One region of the Cohnella sp. GCM10027633 genome, then DNA from elsewhere that is predicted to be linked to it. Evidence: predicted binding sites of a transcription regulator. Region 1 holds the regulator's gene; the other holds the start of a gene.
What was found. The regulator Rex, encoded in region 1, represses fermentation and respiration genes when NADH is low (regulators of the CRP and FNR family bind a similar motif). The targets are predictions, from matches to a motif close to TTGTGAAATATTTCACAA.
Positions count from the first base shown of each region.

Region 2: a site for Rex is predicted at 7,086-7,103, ahead of nadA (quinolinate synthase NadA). Genes of this name have one in related genera too.

Region 1 is NZ_JBHTGV010000001.1:629,019-638,538, forward strand. Features, by position in the region: gene ACFQZG_RS02685 (hypothetical protein) at 1-451, opposite strand, end outside; gene ACFQZG_RS02690 (cell wall elongation regulator TseB-like domain-containing protein) at 655-1,188, opposite strand; gene ACFQZG_RS02695 (amidohydrolase) at 1,185-2,489, opposite strand; gene ACFQZG_RS02700 (redox-sensing transcriptional repressor Rex) at 2,486-3,139, opposite strand; gene dinG (ATP-dependent DNA helicase DinG) at 3,136-6,030, opposite strand; gene ACFQZG_RS02710 (hypothetical protein) at 6,089-6,733, opposite strand; gene panD (aspartate 1-decarboxylase) at 6,804-7,187, opposite strand; gene panC (pantoate--beta-alanine ligase) at 7,172-8,092, opposite strand; gene panB (3-methyl-2-oxobutanoate hydroxymethyltransferase) at 8,089-8,958, opposite strand; gene ACFQZG_RS02730 (biotin--[acetyl-CoA-carboxylase] ligase) at 9,472-9,520, opposite strand, start outside.
Region 2 is NZ_JBHTGV010000018.1:19,028-28,547, reverse strand. Features, by position in the region: gene ACFQZG_RS25185 (vWA domain-containing protein) at 19-774, shown strand; gene ACFQZG_RS25180 (protein kinase domain-containing protein) at 758-1,687, shown strand; gene tilS (tRNA lysidine(34) synthetase TilS) at 1,707-3,125, shown strand; gene hpt (hypoxanthine phosphoribosyltransferase) at 3,184-3,723, shown strand; gene ftsH (ATP-dependent zinc metalloprotease FtsH) at 3,824-5,815, shown strand; gene ACFQZG_RS25160 (DUF2812 domain-containing protein) at 5,910-6,488, opposite strand; gene ACFQZG_RS25155 (PadR family transcriptional regulator) at 6,485-6,820, opposite strand; gene nadA (quinolinate synthase NadA) at 7,217-8,155, shown strand; gene nadB (L-aspartate oxidase) at 8,243-9,520, shown strand, end outside.

The DNA of each region.
Region 1 (9,520 bases):
AGACGTTGTCCTCGTCCATCGCCGTGTCGGCGGTCACGCCCGGGTACTTGTCGGACAGCTTATCCATCGCCTCGCGAATGCCCGTATATTGACGGTTCTCCATCGCTTGGGCGACGTCGAACAGCGCGTAGCTCCACGCTTGCTCGAGCTTCTCGCTCGACTGCGCTTCGCCAGCCGTCAGCGTCAGCGACTTGCCGCCGATTTCGGTCGCGCCGTCCGTCTTGACGCGGCGGAACACTTCGCCGATATCGGCGTTCGGTTCCAGCTTCACCTCTATGTTCACGTGTCCGTTCGTCGTCTCGACGACGGCGGACGTCACGCCGGGCACGGCGTTCGCGATCCGGTCGAGCGGCTGCTCGATGCCGTAGTGGCGATAGGCGAACCATCCTCCGAACAATAGCGCGGCGGTCGCAATGGCGGTAATCGTTATCGGTAAGAGTCTAAGTTTCATTGGCGTAATGTCCTCCTCGTCTCGTGATCGTCGAATGGATGAATGTGCGCGTTCAAACATTACATACATGAGTATATCAAATTCTGATATACGAATCGCTAGACGATCATTGGTAAACGCGGATCGGCTTGGCATGCCGCAGACGGCGCGCTCAACGAGAAAAAGCCGCCCGGCGGGCGGCTTGCTTCAATAAAGGTATTCGATTAAGAACGCTGCGTCGGCAGTTCGTACGTCTTCAGCTTGGCGCCGTCCTTGAAGGCGTAGAAGTCGATCGCCTCATGGCGTTTGCCCGTCTCGCTCCAGTAACGGACTTCCCAAGCGGGAACGCCTTGGAACCAGCCGGGGAGAATACGGTTCGGCTTCCGACCGCCGTGGGTTTCGGCGAATTTCGCGATCATGCGCGACTTCGACACGTTCTCGCTCACCTTCAGCTTCAGCGTCTCCGTCTGCCGCTCCCAGATCATCCACGTCTCGCCTTGCTCGTCGTCACCGGTGACGATCCAGACGTTCTCCTGCCACGTATGCAGCTCCGCACCGTCGATCTCGGCGAGACCTCCCTGCTGCTTCGCGGCCTTGATCGCCCGCTCTTCCGCCCGCCGGTAATCGGAATCGGCGGACCGGACGTACAGGACGAACGAGACGATGACGAAGACGATGAACCCGGCAATGACGATGATCCACCTCGCCCAAGAGATCCGGGGAATCTTGCGCAAGCTCTCGCTTCGGCTTAGGTTCATCCCCGCAGCCTCTCGTAGCAGCGCTGCGCTTCGGCCATGATGCGCTCCTCGTCGAGCGTGAGCAGTTGACCGTTCTTCAGCAGTTGGCGGCCGTCGACCCATACGTGCGCGACGTCGTTGCCCGTCGACGCGTAGACGACGTGCGAGAGCAGGTCCGTATTCGGAACGAAGTGCGATCGGTTCAGCGACAAAGCGATGAAGTCGGCCTTCAAGCCCGGCTTCAGCTGTCCCGTTACGCCCTCGAGCCCGATCGACTTCGCGCCGTACGCGGTGCCCATGCGAAGCGCTTCCGCGGCCGGAATAACGGTAGGGTCGCCCGATACGCCTTTATGAATCAGGGCGGCCGTCGTGATCTCCTGGAACAGGTTCAGGTTGTTGTTGCTCGCCGCTCCGTCCGTGCCGAGCGATACCGTCACGCCCGCCTTCAGCAGGGACGGCACGCGCGCGACGCCGCTGGCGAGCTTCAGGTTGCTGACCGGGTTATGGGAGACGGCGACGCCGCGTTCCGCGAGCAACGAGATCTCTTCGTCGTTCAGATGGACGCCGTGGGCGACGAGCGTCGGACGGGCGAACATGCCGAGGCGATCCAGATGCTCGACGGGGCGGCAGCCGTAATCGCGCACGTTCTGCTCGACTTCCGCGATCGTCTCGGACATGTGGGTATGCATCGGCAAATTCAAATCGTGCGAGGCTTGGACGAACTTCTCGATGAAGTCCGGCGGGCACGTATACGGCGCATGCGGGGAGATCATGACCCGAATGCGTCCGTCGGCGGCGCCGTGCCAATCTTGGGCGAAGCCGATCGCGTCCGCGAGCTTCGCGCGCTGGACGTCTTCCGGACATAGCCCGATGACGCCGCGCGTCAAGCTGGCGCGCATGCCGCTCGTCTCGACGACTTCGGCGACGCGGTTCATATGGTCGTACATATCGACGAAAGTCGTCGTGCCGCTCTTGATCATCTCGATCGCCGACAGCGCGGTGCCCCAATAGACGTCGTCGCCGGTGAACTTCGCTTCCATCGGCCACATATGGTTCTGAAGCCAATCTTGCAGCGCCAGATCGCCTCCGACGCCGCGAAGCAGCGACATCGCCGCGTGCCCGTGCGTATTGACGAGACCCGGCATATACAAGTAACCCGTGCCGTCGACGATGTCCGCGGCCGCGTTCAGCTCTTCCTGAGGCGCCGGCCCTTCGCCCATCGCCGCGATGTTCGTTCCTTCGATCGCCATCCAACCCGTATATTGCGGACGACGTTCGTCCATGGTAATGAACGTTCCGTTATTGATCAGCCAACGCTTCACTTGGATACACCTTCGCTTTTATCCTGATTATGGTCCATATAATATGCCAAACTAAGCAGCTCCGCCGTAAAATCCACATGATGGATGCGCACGCCGGCGTGCGCCTTCAAGACGACCGGCGCGAAGTTGAGAATGCCCCTGACTCCCGCCGCGATGAACTGGTCGGCGACGTTCTGCGCTTCCGTCGCGGGCACGGTGATGATGCCGATGGAAATGTCGAGCTCCTTCACGGCCGCGGCCATCTCGTTCATCGGCCGGATCGTCAGATGGTTGATGTAAGAGCCGCGCTTCGACTCGTCCGCGTCGAATACGGCGACGATCTTCATATTATCCTTCAAATACATATTATAATTGCACAGCGCCCGACCCAGGTTGCCGGTGCCGACGAGCGCGACGTTCATCGGCTGGTCCAGCTTCAGGATTTGGCGGATTTTCTCGATGAGGTAATCGACGTTGTAGCCGACGCCCTTGCGGCCGAATTCGCCGAAGTACGCGAGGTCCTTGCGGATTTGCGCCGGATTCAGGTCGAGCTTCTCCCCGAGATCCTGCGACGACACGGTCTGAATGCCACTGTGGCTCAGGTCGTTCAGAAACCGCAGGTAGATCGGCAGGCGGCTGATGACGGCTTCCGAGATTTTGAACGACTTCACGTCGGGGTTTCCTCCTTCACGTCCGCAACCGGTTGATCGAGCCAAGCGCGAATGCGCGAGGGAATGCCGGCGGTCGGCAAATGCTCCATTTTCGGTCCGGGCAGCGAATACAAAAAGTATTTGCCGTAGTTCGTATCGATGACGCGGGTGTCGTACAGCAGCACGATGCCGCGGTCGGTCGTCGTGCGCACGAGGCGCCCGAAGCCCTGCTTGAACTTGATGACCGCTTGCGGCAGCGACAGCTTCATGAACGGGCTCTTGTTCTCCGCCTGGAGCTTCTCCGCCTTCGCTTCCGCGACCGGATGGTTCGGCGGCTGAAAGGGCAGTCTGACGATCGCGAGGCAAGTCAGCGCGTCCCCGGGCAGGTCGATGCCTTCCCAGAAGCTGCTCGTTCCGAGCAACACCGACGCCGGATTGCTCGTGAATTGCTGCGTCAGCCGGCTTCGGCTTCCCGCGTCGACGCCTTGTCCGAGCACTTGGATGCCGGAAGGCTCGAGCGAAGCCTTCAACGGATCGTAGACGGTGCGCAGCATCCGGTGCGACGTGAACAGGACGAGCATGCGCCCGCCGACCGTCTTGGCGGCCTCCGCGAGCGATTCGGTCAGCGCGGTCACGAACTTCGCTTCCCCGCCCGGTCCCTTGATATTCGGAAAATCGCGAGGGATGAGCACGAGCGCTTGCTCCCTGTACTTGAACGGAGATGGCAGCAACGCCGTCTTCAGCTTGCCGTCCCGCTCCGCGGCGTCCAGCCCGAGCTGCTCCGTCACGTACTTGAACGACTTGTCTACGGTCAGCGTCGCGGACGTCATGACGACGCTCGACTTGCGGTCGAACACGCCTTCCTTGAGCAATCCGCTCACGTCCGCGGGAGCGCCGTAAATCCATATCGACCGGCCGCGGTATTGCGAGTGGCCTTCCACCCAATACACGAACTCCGGTTTGCCGAGCGAGACGAACGATTGCGCGTCCGAGCGGATGTTCTGCAGATCCTTCAGGACGCCGGACAAGTCGGTAATGAGACCTTGCATCGTCAGCTCGTCGGTCGATTCGCGAATTTCGGAAGCGAGCTTATCGAGCGGCCTGATCACGTCGGACAACAGCTGAATGACGTTGTTGCCGTCGACCGACAAGCTTTCCCACTCCGCAGGCAACGCGTCGGGCTTAATGCGAAGAGAGAAGTTGCCCGTCTCGTCGGCCGCCGCGTTCGTAGCGAGCAAGCCGTATAGCGCCTCCATCCAACGTTCCCACGCTTCGCGAAGCTCGCTTAGCTTCGGCGTGACCAGCTCGAGCTTCTCGACCCACTCGGTCGCTTCGACGACGCTCGTCGCCGATATAGAGCTGACTAGTTGCGGTACAAGGCCGCTTCTCGCGTCCTTCCATAGCCGTTGAAGCGGAATGACGAGGGCGGAATGCCCGGTCTTCTGTCCGAGATGGTTCGTCGCGACTTCTTCCAAGTGATGGGCCTCGTCGACGACGAGCCGCTCGTATGCGGGCAGCAGCCGATGCTCTGCCCTTAGATCGGTGAACAGCAGCGCGTGGTTCGTAATAACGAGATCGGATTTGCCGGCTTCGTTCCTGGCCCGGTGGTAGAAGCACTTGCGGAACCACGGGCACGCCCGGTTCAAGCACGAAGCGGCATCGCTCGCGACGACGTCCCACTCGTCCTTGTTCCGGCCTCCGATGTTCAGTTCCTCCGCTTCGCCTCTGAGCGTCTCCCCGAGCCATACGGTCATCCCGCCCCGGACGATCGCGTCTTCGCGGTTCAGCGCGTGCTCCGGCATGTGCTGCCGGTTCTCGAACTTGCGCAGGCATAAGTAATTGTTGCGGCCTTTGAATACGGCGGCCTGGAACGGCATCGGCAGCACCCGCTGCAGCATCGGCAAGTCTCGTTCCCGCAATTGCTCCTGAAGCTGGATCGTATGGGTGCTGACTACGATTTTTTTGGACTCCTTCAGCCCATAATAGAGAGAAGGAAGCAAGTAACCCAGCGACTTCCCGGTACCGGTCCCCGCCTCGACGAGCAAATGCGCGTCGTCCTGCAGCGCGTCCATGACTTCGCGGAACATGATCGACTGCCCTTCCCGCGCCTCGTAAGCCGGAAGCAGCTCGCGCAGTTTGTCGCGAACGTGGGTCACGTAATCCTCGAACGTCATCTCGCGGAGGATCTCCATCGCGGCGGCCGCGTCCTTCTCGCGGTCGCGGTCGTCGCCGTCTTCACCCCAATCCGTAACCTTCATCGCGAACTGGCGGAAATGATGGATGCCTTCCTCCTGCGAGTAGGGCTGCGTCTCGCGCCAAGCGAGCGTATGCGCGATGAACCAGCCGAGGTCGGAACGATCCGGATCGAACATTCCGTTCAACCGTTGCAGCGTGAACATCGGCAAGCCGCGCAGCTTGTCCGCGCATCGCGCGAATAGCTCGGCTGTCGCGACCGCGTCGCTGTCCGCCTGGTGCGGGCGGTCGTGCGCGATATCCAGCGATTGCGTCAGCGAGCTCAGCGCGAACGAGGATTGCGTCGGGAACACCAGCCGGCTCAGCTCCAGCGTATCCAGCATTCGCCCGCCGAACGGCAAATAGCCGCTCCGATCAAGGGCGGCTTGCAAGAAATTGGCATCGAATTCGATGCTATGTCCGACGAGAATAGCGTCCTGCAAGTACGGGACGAGCTCCGCGAGCATATCGTCCAGCTCCGGCGCCGATGTGACGTCCTCGTCCGTAATGCCGGTTAGGCGCGTAATCTCGGCGGGAATCGAGCCTTGCGGCTTGACGAAGCTGCTATAAGTATGGCCGATCGCGCCCGTCTCGTCGACGAGCGCGAGTCCGACTTGTATGATGTGGTCTTTGTCGGACGACAAGCCCGTTGTCTCAAAATCGAGCACGGCGAATTTCATGCCTGACTTCCTTTCCGTTCGGGCGGCTACGGTCGCGGGACCGGACGCGGCTTGCTTGTCACGTAACGATCGCCTGCAGTTCCGCGCTTCCGAATTGAAGCTGTAACTGCTGTCCCAACCCTTGTTGGCAGCATTCGAGATTGCGTTTCGGATCGGCGAACGAAGGATCCGTGTCTATCGCTTTGCGGAAGTAACACTGCGCTTGATCCAGGTGGGCATATACCGCCTGAATGCAACCGAGCGCGTTGAGCGCGATCGCGCGAAGCTTGCTCTCTTCGGCGACGGCGGCGATCAGTTGAAAATGGCGTTGCGCTTCGCACCATTCCTTCATATGCATGCGGGACATGGCCAGGAACAGCCGCGCCCCGACGAAATCGGGATAGCGGGAAATCGCTTCCTCCAATTGCTGGGAAGCCTGCGGGAACATGTGAAGCTTGAAGTACCCTTGGCCCTTGATGAAGGCCCCCATCTCCGTCAGCGGATCTTGCGCGGGCTTCTGCGGGCTTGGCTGCCCTTGAACGTCCCGGAAAAACGCCATCCGGTCTTCGAACTGAAGCCATGATTCAATAATATCATCACTTAACGTTTTGAGCATGTTCCATTGTTCCTGAAGCTGGTTTTTCTCTTCGCCGGAGGCATTCGGATAACGGATAATAAGTTCGTCGAGCAATTCGTTCATGGTCGAGAACCATTGACGGATCACGGTGCGTTCATCCCCCTCTAACTCGAACTGTACTGCTCATTCTGCGTTTCGAGGGGGGGTTTCATACGCTTTACATGACGGTCGAATGCGGCTCCTGCGCCAACAATTTGACAACATGATTGCGCTCGTCCATGATCGCGACGCGAGGATGGTGTTTACGCGCCTCTTCGTCGGTCATGTAGCCGTAGCTGATGATGATCACTTGGTCTCCGGGCTGCACGAGCCGAGCCGCCGCGCCGTTGAGGCAGATGACGCCGGAGCCGCGCGGCCCCGGAATCGTGTACGTCTCGAAGCGCGCGCCGTTGTTGTTATTCACGATCTGGACTTTCTCGTCGGGCAGAATATCGACCAGCTCGAGCAAATCCTGGTCGATCGTGATGCTGCCTACGTAATTCAAATTCGCTTCCGTGACGGTCGCGCGATGGATTTTGGCTTTCATCATTTGGCGGAACATACGAGTTCACCTGCTTCTATAGGATTCACGAGCTTGTTGTCGATAAGCCGGGTGCGCCCGAAGCGAACCGCCAGGGCGATCAGGATCGATTGCGCCGCTTCGCGCAAAGGTTCATTGCCTTCAAGTCTGCGCATGTCCGGATACGACACGATCTCAACGTAATCGATATCGGCGAGCGGCGAATTGCGGATGTCTTCCGACAACTTACGGGACAATTGCACGGCCGAAGCCCCCTCCGCGATCCAGCCGTCGGCCTTCGAGAGCGAACGGGACAGCGCGAGCGATTGCAACCGCTCCTCGTCGTTCAGGTACACGTTGCGGGAGCTTAGCGCGAGTCCGTCTTGCTCGCGTACGATCGGGCAAGGCACGATTTCGACCGGAATGCTGAGATCGCGCACCATCTGCGTAATGACCGCGACCTGCTGCGCATCCTTCAAGCCGAAGTACGCGCGATCGGGCTGAACGATGTTGAACAGTTTCGCCACGACGGCGGCGACGCCGTCGAAGTGTCCCGGGCGGCTCGCCCCGCACAGATGGTCGGTCACTTGAGCTACGCTGACGGTCGTCAGCAGCGGGTACTGCGGGTACATCTCCTCCACGGAAGGGAGGAACGCGATGTCCACGCCTTCCCGGGCGGCCAGCGCGAGATCGCGCTCTTCGTCGCGAGGATAGCGGGACAAATCTTCGTTCGGTCCGAATTGAAGCGGATTGACGAAGATGCTCAGCACCGTCAGTCCGTTGTCAGCCTTCGATCGCGCGAGCAGGCTGGCGTGTCCTTCGTGAAGATAGCCCATCGTCGGGACGAATCCGACGGTTCCGCCCGCGGTTACGAGAGAGCGTCTGTAGGCGTTAACCTCTTGCCTAAGCTCGGAGATCGTTCGGATAATCTTCGGCGTCCGCGTCATGGCTGACCCTCTCCCCCGTATAGTTTGACAGGCGATGCCTGGTTAGCGTTCGATTCCTGCAATGGGAATCCGTGCTTCTCCTCCGGAAAAACCTTGGTCTTCACGTCGCTTACGTACGACGAGATGGCGTCGCGGATCGTGTCGCCGATGTTCGCGTAAGCTTTCACGAAGCGCTTGTCGCGAATGCCCGAGCCGTAGCGCAGCAGATCGTGGAACACCAGCACCTGCCCGTCGCAGCCCCGACCCGCGCCGATGCCGATCGTCGGAACGGTCAACGACCGGGACACGGCCGCCGCAAGCTCCTCCGTCACGAGCTCCAGCACGACGCCGAACGCGCCGGCTTGCTCGAGCGCCTTGGCGTCCTGCAGCATCTTCTCCGCTTCCGCGCTGCTCTTGCCCTGAACCTTGTAGCCGCCGATCTGGTGAACCGATTGCGGCGTCAGGCCTATATGGCCAAGCACGGGAATGCCGGCTTGCGTCAGCAGACGGATCTCGTCCGCAAGCTCCGCGCCGCCCTCGAGCTTCACCGCGTGGGCTCCGCCCTCCTGCATGAGTCTTGCCGCGTTGCGCAGCGTCTCCGCCGGTCCGAGCCGGTACGTCGCGAACGGCATGTCGGCGACGATCATCGTGCCGGGCGCGCCGCGGACGACCGCGCGCGTATGGTAGATCATGTCGTCCAGCGTAACGGGAACCGTTGTATGGTAGCCAAGCACCACGTTGCCGAGCGAATCGCCGACGAGTAGGATGTCGACGCCCGCTTCCTCCGCCAGCATGGCGGAAGGATAATCGTACGCGGTGACCATGGCGATCGGTTTGTTCTGGCTTTTCATCGCTTTCAAGCGAGGTAGGGTCAATGCTTGCTTCATGGGAGTACCCTCCTAGAGTTGTATTCGTTTGGAAACAAACAAAAAAACCTCTTTTTGCCCGCGAGCAAAAAAGGTTCCCATTCAACATAGAACGTCCTTCACGTCCTTCTGTCTCGGTCCTTTCGGCTCAGAGCAGAATCCGCCGCGAATCATTGACGGTATTCAGTTAACGCGTAAGTAGTGTGCCCATCTCATCTTGCAAGTGCGGTTCGCGCGGATACCGCCTTGCATGTCGATTGTAGCACAATTCGGCCCTGAAGTCCATGGAAAGGCGAGCTTTACGGCGAATGCCCGATTGCGTCTCTTCCTCGGTTTTCCGCGACTTTAAGGGATATGTGCCTCTATTTGCATCGCTTGCCGGGACTTACGTGAAATAGAGGCGGATTTGCCTCCTATTTGCGAAGCGCCCTAGAATTTCCGCGATTTAAAGGCATATGTGCCTCTATTTGCATCGCTTGCCGGAACTTTCGTGAAATAGAGGCGGATTGGCCTCTATTTCCACGGTCCTCGCATCTAACGATCCGCAGCCGGATTCCCTACCTCTGCCGAGTAAATCGTTCGC
Region 2 (9,520 bases), on a different contig from region 1:
ATGGGAGGAATAGCGATGATGAAGCAAATATTACTCATTACGGACGGGGGCTCCAACGTCGGAGACAGCCCGGTCGTCGCAGCCGCGCAAGCGTTCGCGGAGGGTATAACGGTTAACGTGGCGGGCATTATCGACGAGGGAGCGATCGGGGAGTACGGCGCCACGGAAATCGCGGAGATCGCGAGAGCGGGCGGCGGCATTAGCCGAATCGTCACGAGCGCGCAGTTGTCCCGGACGGTGCAGATGATGACGCGGCAGACGATCGCGGGCAGCATCAAGCAGGCGGTGAATCAGGAGCTGCGGCAGCTGTTCGGCGTGGAGAACGTCGGCGCCTTGCCGCCGACGAAGCGCTCCGAAGTCGTGAAGGTCATGGAAGAGATGGAGGAGACGATGTCTCTGTCTGTCGCCTTGCTCATCGACGCGAGCGCCAGCATGAAGCCGAAGCTTCGCGCGGTAGAGGAAGCGATTCGCGACCTGACGCTCAGCTTGCAGGCGAGAGAGGGCAGGAGCGAAGTCGCGGTGTTTCATTTCCCCGGCAATTCCCAAGACGAAATCTGCGTGCTCGATTCCGAATGGACGGACAGCCCGTCCAAGATCGGCAAGCTGTTCGGCCAGATCCGGATGAAGGGAACGACCCCGACGGGGCCGGCGCTCCAGCAAGTCGTCGCGTATATAGGCGAAACATGTGGTAAGATCAGATCAGAGCCGGCGAACGCACGGCAAGAGGCAACGAGAAGCGTATCTAACGAGGTGCGGAGTGACTACGTCGTCTGAAGTCGAAGCGAAGCCTTTGCCGCAAGGCACGGTGCTGCGCGGCAAGTGGAACGGGAATACGTACCGGCTGGAGAAGCTGATCGGGCTTGGCGCGAACGGGCAAGTGTATTTGGCGACGATGAACGGCCATTATAAGTGCGCGGTGAAGCTCGGTCTCGAAGCGGCCGAGCTTCAAGGCGAAGCGAATATCTTGGCCGCACTCGACGGCGCGGAGAAGAAGCGCAAGCCGTTCTTGCTCGACGTCGACGATGCGCTCCTGAGCGGGCGCGAAGTTCCCTACTATAGCATGAAATATATATCGGGCGTGCCGGTGAACGCGTTCATCCGCGAGCACGGCCCGCAGTGGGTAGGCGTCGTCGGCTATCGCCTGCTCGAGAGGCTCGCGCAGTTGCACGAGGCCGGTTGGGCGTTCGGCGACCTGAAGAGCGACAACGTGCTCGTCGGCCAATACGGCAAGCTGGAGCTGGTCGACTACGGCGGCGTGTCGGCGATCGGGCGCAGCGTCAGGCAGTTCACCGAAATCTACGATCGCGGCTATTGGTCGGCGGGCAGCCGCACGGCCGATTCGGCGTACGATTGGTTCTCGGTGGCCGTGCTGTGGCTGCACGCGCTGGATCGCAAACGGCTCATGCAGCTGACTCAGACGCTGCTGCCGCAGAACAGGCATCCGGGCGAGCTGATGAAGCTCGTTCGCACCAACGCGCGGTTGAAGCCGTTAGAGGGCTGGATGGAGCGGGCGCTCGCGGGCCGGTTCGCCGACACGAGGGACGCGGCCAAGCAATGGCGCGAGGCGCTTCAGCGGTCGCAGCTGGCGAAGCCGGCAACGGGCCAAGTGCCTGTCTGGATGGCGAGCCTGTTCGCGGGGACGGTGATCGCCAGCGTCTCGGTCGTCGCCATGTGGTTATTCCAATAACGATCGCGAGGGAATGAAGGTGCGGCAGCAAGACGAATTGGCCGTCCGCTTCGCGGCGGACGCGAGCGCGGAAGGCTGGTTGAAGCGAGACGTCGCCGTCTTGGCGGCGGTATCGGGCGGCCCGGATTCGATGGCGCTTCTGCATCTGCTGAAGACGCTGGCGGAGCATACGCCGATGCGCATCGTCGTCGCCCACGCGAACCATCAGTTCCGGGGCGCGGAATCCGACGCCGAGGAAGCGCTTGTCCGCGGCGTAGCGCGCGACTGGGGGCTGCCGTTCGAGGCGGCCGCCTTGAACGTTCCCGCTTATATTGAAGAGACGGGAATGAACGCGCAGACGGCGGCAAGGGAGAAGCGGTACATTTTTCTAAGGGAAGTCGCGTCGAGGCACGGCTGCTCCTACGCGATGTTCGGGCATCACGCGGACGATCAGGCGGAGACGGTGCTCATGCGGATCATTCGGGGCACGGGTCCAGGCGGACTCGCCGGCATCCCTCATCGGCGACGAGAAGAAGAAATGGAACTGATTCGTCCGCTGGTGCGTATAACCAAAGGTGAGCTTCTCGCCTATTGTAAGCGAAATGGGGTGCCTTACGCGGTTGATAGCAGCAACGTCGACCGTCACTACTTCCGCAACGCCGTTCGGCTCGACGTGATGCCGATGCTGGAGACGTTCAATCCCCGGCTGAAGGCTTCGCTCGCCAGGCTGGCCGAGCTCGCGGCCGCGGACGACGCGTACATGGAAGCGGAGACGCTTCAAGCTTTCCGGCTCGGCGTAACGGCCGACGGGGAAGGATATCGGGTTGGGCGGCGCCGGTTCCGCGGCCTCCACGTCGCTTTACAACGCAGATTAGTTAAACTAATATTAAGTTGTTCTGAGGGCTTGGAGCGGCAATTCGACTATCGGCTCGTGGAGGACATCGTCTCGGTCGTAACGCCGGAGCTGCCCGCGGCCACTCGAATGGAGCTCGGCGGCGGTTGGGAGCTCGTACGGGAGTACGATGAGGTATATATCGGTCCTATCAGGCCGAATCCGGCAAGCTACTGCTATCCGATCGATACGGATACGGATGCGGTCCTCGTCGGGGAGACGGGCGAACGCTTCGCGATCGAACGGCTGCAGGGCGCCGCGAAGAGTTCGGGCGATCGATCGGCCGAAGCTTGCTTCGACGAGGAAGAGCTCGTCTATCCGCTTCGGATTCGCAGCCGGACGCCCGGAGACGTCATGGAACCCCATGGATTAAACGGCTCCAAAAAAGTGCAAGATATGTTCGTCGATGCCAAAGTACCGCGTTACCTGCGGGACCGCATGCCCCTGCTCGTCGACGGGGAAGGGCGCGTCCTATGGATTCCGGGGCTGAGGCGTTCGCGGCACGCGTTGATCGGGGAAGGCACCCGGAAGACGCTGCGCATCGCGATCGAACATCCGGAAAACTAGGGCATTATCGAAGGAACACCGTCATACCGTGTAATAATCTCGCTAGGAGGCACCATCTTTGCGCAACGACATTCAAGAAGTTCTTTACTCGGAAGAAGTCATCCAGAAGAAGGTACAAGAACTGGGAGCCGCGATTACCCGCGACTACACCGGACGCAATCCGCTCGTGATCTGCGTTCTGAAAGGCGCTTTTATTTTTATGGCGGACTTGTCCAAGAACATCGCGATCCCGATCGAGCTCGACTTCATGGCGGTGAGCAGCTACGGCAATTCGACGCGCTCCTCCGGCGAAGTGAAGATCATCAAGGATTTGGATGCCTCGGTCGAAGGCCGCGACGTCCTTATCGTCGAAGATATTATCGACAGCGGATTGACGCTGAGCTACTTGATCGACGTGCTGGAGCGCCGCAACGCGCTGTCGGTTAACGTGGTGGCGCTGTTCGACAAGCCGGGTCGCCGTACGGTCGACTTGAACGCGGATTATACGGGATTCACGATTCCGGATGCGTTCGTCGTCGGATACGGGCTCGATTACGCGGAGAAGTACCGCAATCTGCCGTACGTCGGCGTGCTGAAGCCCGAGATTTACTCGAGTTAATACGGGCGGAATCGCGCGGCGTTATGCGGCGGTGCGTTCTATTGAGATGCCAAGACAGGCTATGGTAAAATGATGTAAGCGTGTCGAGAGGAGGTCAGGGATGAATCGGTTCATCCGGAATACAGGCTTTTACCTACTTATCTTTTTGGTGACCGTCGGCATCGTTCAGTTCTTCATCGGCAAGAACGAGACGACGAAGGACCTGAACTACAATCAGCTCGTTCAGACGGTACAGCAGGGCAACGTGGCCAAGCTGACCATTCAAATTCAAAGCGGCACTTATCTCGTAACCGGGGAATTGAAGCCGACGGACGGCAGCGAGAAGGGCGAGACGTTCACGGGACGCGCTCCGCTTGCCGATTATTCCATGAAGCAATTCACTGATCTCGGCATAGAGAAGAACTTCGAAGTCGAAATCAAGAAGATGCCGGGCCAGAGCTTCTGGCTGACGTTCTTGACTTCCATTATTCCTTTCATTATTATGTTCGTTCTGTTCTTCTTCCTGATCAATCAGGCGCAAGGCGGCGGCGGCAAGGTAATGAACTTCGGCAAGAGCCGCGCGCGTCTCTATAATGAAGAGAAAAAACGCGTAACGTTCGAAGACGTGGCCGGAGCGGACGAAGAGAAGCAAGAGCTCGTCGAGGTCGTCGAATTCTTGAAGGACCCTCGCAAGTTCGCGGCGCTCGGCGCCCGCATTCCGAAGGGCGTCCTGCTCGTCGGTCCTCCGGGTACCGGCAAGACGTTGCTCGCCCGCGCGGTCGCAGGCGAAGCCGGCGTGCCGTTCTTCACGATCTCGGGTTCCGACTTCGTCGAGATGTTCGTCGGCGTCGGCGCATCCCGCGTCCGCGACTTGTTCGAGAACGCGAAGAAGAACTCGCCTTGTATCATCTTCATCGACGAGATCGACGCCGTCGGTCGTCAGCGGGGCGCAGGCCTCGGCGGCGGTCACGACGAGCGCGAGCAGACGCTGAACCAATTGCTCGTCGAGATGGACGGCTTCGGCGCGAACGAAGGCATTATCATCGTCGCCGCGACGAACCGCCCGGACATTCTCGATCCGGCGCTTCTGCGCCCGGGACGCTTCGACCGTCAGATTACGGTAGACCGTCCGGACGTGAAAGGCCGCGAAGCGGTACTGAAGGTTCATGCGCGCAACAAGCCGCTGAACAAGGACGTGCGCCTCGGCACGATCGCGAAGCGGACGACCGGCTTCACCGGCGCCGACTTGGAGAACCTGCTCAACGAAGCGGCGCTCCTCGCGGCTCGGAAGAACAAGAAGGACATCGCGATGCAAGAGGTAGACGAAGCGATCGACCGCGTCATCGTCGGTACGGAGAAGAAGAGCCGCGTGATCAGCGATCGGGAGAAACGCATCGTCGCTTACCACGAGGCCGGACATACGATCGCGGGCTTCTTCCTGGAGCATGCCGACACGGTCCACAAGGTTACGATCATTCCGCGCGGCAAGGCCGGCGGCTACGTCATCATGCTGCCGAAGGAAGATCGCATGCTCGTCACGAAGCAAGAGCTGCTCGATAAGGTAACGGGCTTGCTCGCGGGTCGCGCCGCCGAGGAAATCTACATCGGCGAGATCGGCACCGGCGCTTATAGCGACTTCAAGTCGGCGACGAGCATCGTACGCGCGATGATCATGGAATACGGCATGAGCGAGAAGCTCGGCACGATGCAATTCGGCGCGACGCAAGGCCAAGTGTTCCTCGGCCGGGACATCGGGCACGAGCAGAACTACTCCGACGCGATCGCTTACGAGATCGACCAAGAGATGCAGAGCATCACTCGCGATTGTTACGATCGCGCGAAGAAGCTGCTCACAGAGAAGAGCCGGGAGATGCACCTCATCGCCAAGACGCTCCTCGAGGAAGAGACGCTCGACCTGGATCAGATCAAGCAACTGATCGAGACGGGCGAGATCAACGAAGAAGAAGGCGGCTCCGCGGCGATCGAGGAATCGAAAGCCGAGCCGATCGTCGATACGCTCGGCAGCGGCGTTCGCGTGCGCATTCAGACGCGCGACGACGAGCCGACGCAAGATACGCGTCCTCCGGAAGGCGACCCGGAAGATAACAAGTAACGCAATTACGCAACAAGGTGTTCCCATTGCCGCATGGCGAGGGAACACCTTGTTTTTCATTAGCGGGCCCGGAATCGTCGGCGTCGGTTAACCGTCAGGTTTCGGGAACGTCTATTTGCTTGATTTTCTTCTGAAATTTTACGCAGCCGTATGCAAGCAACAGCGAAGCTAGCAGCTGAATGCTCATCAGGACGATGAACACGTTGCGTATGACGGGCTCATCATCATTCCTGAACGCGTTGAAGGAATTCACGATCAACAGGAAGAGGTTAAGGATTGCAACGACGGCCAACGTGAACTGTACCCTCCGATAAAGCTGCTTCAAGGAGGAACGGTCCGTATAGATCTCCGCGGAATTGCCTTCCGAATACGGTCTGCGATAATAATGCCAGCCCATGATCGAACCTGCTAGCGTCCAGCCGGAATCCTCGAAGAAGGCAACGTACGTCTCCAGTTCCTTCGCGTCATGAATCGTCTGATAATCGAGTCGATATTCGTACCGCACGGAAGAGTCCTGCTCGAATCGATAGCGGAATACGCCAGGCTTCGTCAGGTGCAAACCTTGGGCCGACAAGTCGCTCAGCCATTTCTCGTCAGTCCGGTAATTCCATACGAGCGATAATCTCTTCCGGTATACAACGGGGTTGCTCGCGTTCATCGTTATCGTCATCATCGTTCTCCTCCTATCGGTCGGACCGCTCTTCTTCCATTCTCCAATAGCTCTTCCAGTCGATCCATCTCGGCTCTCAATACCGCTCTGCCCGTGTCGGTAATCGCATATAGCTTGCGTCTGGGATCGGCGTTGTCGACTCCGGCCGAATAGTCGATCATTCCTTTCTTCTGCAGCGTGCCGAGCGCCGTGTATAAGGTGCCCGCGCCGATGCGCACCCGTCCGCCGCTCAGTCGTTCCGCGTCCTGCATGATCGCATAGCCGTGCGCGTCTCCCGAATAGAGAACAACCAGGATGTAATAGAACGCTTCGGTCAGGGGAAGTAGCTCCTTCATTCGTTTCACCTCGAACGGTCATTTTGTCATCGTCGATATATCGCCGATCAATATATCGTATGACGATATAATAACAGACGATATATCGATCGTCAATATAGTAAGAAGAGCACCGTTGACGAATCCGTCCAACCGAGACAAGCGTTCTCAAAAAAGGGCGGAATCTTCTTGTCCAGATCAATTGACAGCCTATCTCGACGAGTGTAAATTGGTGTTAATGAGAAACCGCATTTTAACGTTCGAATGAGAGGATTCTCGACCTAGCTTGTGCTTTCATTCACAAAGTTGCGCAGTAGGTTAGGCGTTATTATAATCGATTCGCCAGACGAAGCATCATTGCAATCTATTATCGCATCAGGCCACGGCACGTGCTCAGGCCGTAGGGAGGAGACCGACATGGAAGCATTAGCCCTGGAACGCAAGGCGGAGCAGAACCGCGAGCTTCGCGAGCGTCTGCTGCAGCTGAAGAAGGAACGCAATGCCATCATTCTCGCGCATTATTACCAACGCGATGAAATACAAGAGGTCGCGGATTTCCGCGGGGACTCGTTCTTGTTGGCGCAGAAGGCAGCCGAGACGGACGCGGAGGTCATCGTATTCTGCGGCGTTCACTTCATGGGGGAGAGCGCGAAGATTCTCGCTCCCAACAAGGTCGTGCTCGTGCCGGACGAGCGCGCGGGCTGTCCGATGGCGGATATGGTCAATCCGATCGGCCTGCGCGAGTTGAAGGCGAAGCATCCGAACGCGAAAGTCGTCACGTACATTAACTCCTCCGCGGACGTGAAGGCAGAGACCGACATCTGCTGTACGTCGGCGAACGCGGTCAATGTCGTCAATTCGGTCGACTCGGACGAAGTCATCTGGTGTCCGGACAAGAATCTCGGTCACTACGTGCAGCAGCACACGGACAAGAAGATGATCATCTGGGAAGGCTATTGCAATACGCACGACATGCTGACGATCAAGGACGTCGAAGAGATGCGCGCCAAGCATCCGAACGCGCAATTCGTCGTGCATCCGGAATGCCGTCCGGAAGTCGTCGAGATGGCCGACTTCGTCGGCAGCACGACGGGAATTCTGAAGTATTGCCGCGAATCCTCCCACCAGGAGTTCATCGTCGGCACCGAGGACGGAACGGGGTACCAGCTCCGGGTGGACAGCCCGAACAAGACGTTCCACTTCGCTTCGAAGTTCCTCGTCTGCCCGAACATGAAGGTGAACAACTTGAAGAAGGTCGTCAAATGCTTGGAGACGATGCAACCGCAGATCTACGTGCCGCAAGACGTCGCGGACAAAGCCCGACTGTCGTTGGAGCGCATGCTGCTCGTTAAATAAAACGCGAAGAAGCCGACCATTGGTCGGCTGTATTCGTATATGGCGTTAGACACGGAGAACGATTCTCTCGAGGTGAGACGAACAACCATGATTCCACGTTACGTAGTCGATTTCGATCTAGACAAGCTTCCGCGCGTGCAGACCGACGTCATCGTGATCGGCGCCGGCATTGCCGGCTTATATACGGCGCTCAAAGCGAGCGAATCGAAGCGCGTCCTCATGATCACGAAGAAGTCCGTGTTCGACAGCAATACGCGCTATGCCCAAGGCGGCATCGCCGCCGTTATCTCGGATGACGACTCGCCGGCGTTCCACATGCAGGATACGATGATCGCGGGCGCGGGCCTCTGCGACTCGACGGCCGTCGACGTCCTCGTGCACGAAGGCGCGCACGGCGTGCAAGAGCTCATCCGCTTCGGGACGAACTTCGACGAAGAAGACGGGCATTACGCGCTGACGAAGGAAGGCGCGCATAGCCAGCGCCGCATTCTGCACGCGAACGGCGACGCGACGGGCTACGAGATCGTCCGGGCGCTCGCGGACAAGGCAAAGTCCGATCCGGGGATCGAGCTGTGGGACGATCATCTCGTGCTCGATCTGCTGACGGAGAACGGCGAATGCGTCGGCGCGATCGTGCAGAAGCCGGACGGCGAGCGCGTGGCCGTGTTCGGCAGCGCGACCGTGCTCTGTACCGGCGGTACGGGTCAACTGTATCGCTATACGACGAACCCGGACGTCGCGACCGGCGACGGCGTCGCGATGGCATACCGCGCGGGCGCGATCATTCGCGACATGGAGTTCATCCAATTCCATCCGACGTCGCTCTGCTATCCGGGGGCTCCGCGGTTCTTGATCTCCGAGGCCGTACGCGGAGAAGGCGCTTATCTGCGCAACATTCGGGGCGAGCGCTTCATGGAGAAGTACCATCCGCAGCTCGAGCTGGCGCCGCGGGACGTCGTCGCGCGCGCGATCGTGGCCGAGATGGAAGAGACGAAGTCGACGTACGTCTACATCGACATTACGCACGAATCGCCCGAGCTCATCCGGCATCGGTTCCCGACGATTCACGAGTATTGCTTGAACTACGGACTCGATCTGACGACGGATTGGATTCCGGTCGCGCCGGCTGCCCACTATATGATGGGTGGCGTGAAGACGGACTTGCAAGGCGAGACGAACATTACGCGCCTGTTCGCGTGCGGGGAAGTGTCGTCCACCGGCGTGCACGGCGCGAACCGGCTCGCGAGCAATTCGCTATCGGAAGCGATCGTCTTCGGCCAACGGATCGTCGATCGCATTAACGAGCTGTCGCCGATCGTCATCTCCGAGCTTACGATCAGCAATCATCCGTATACGCTGGACGAA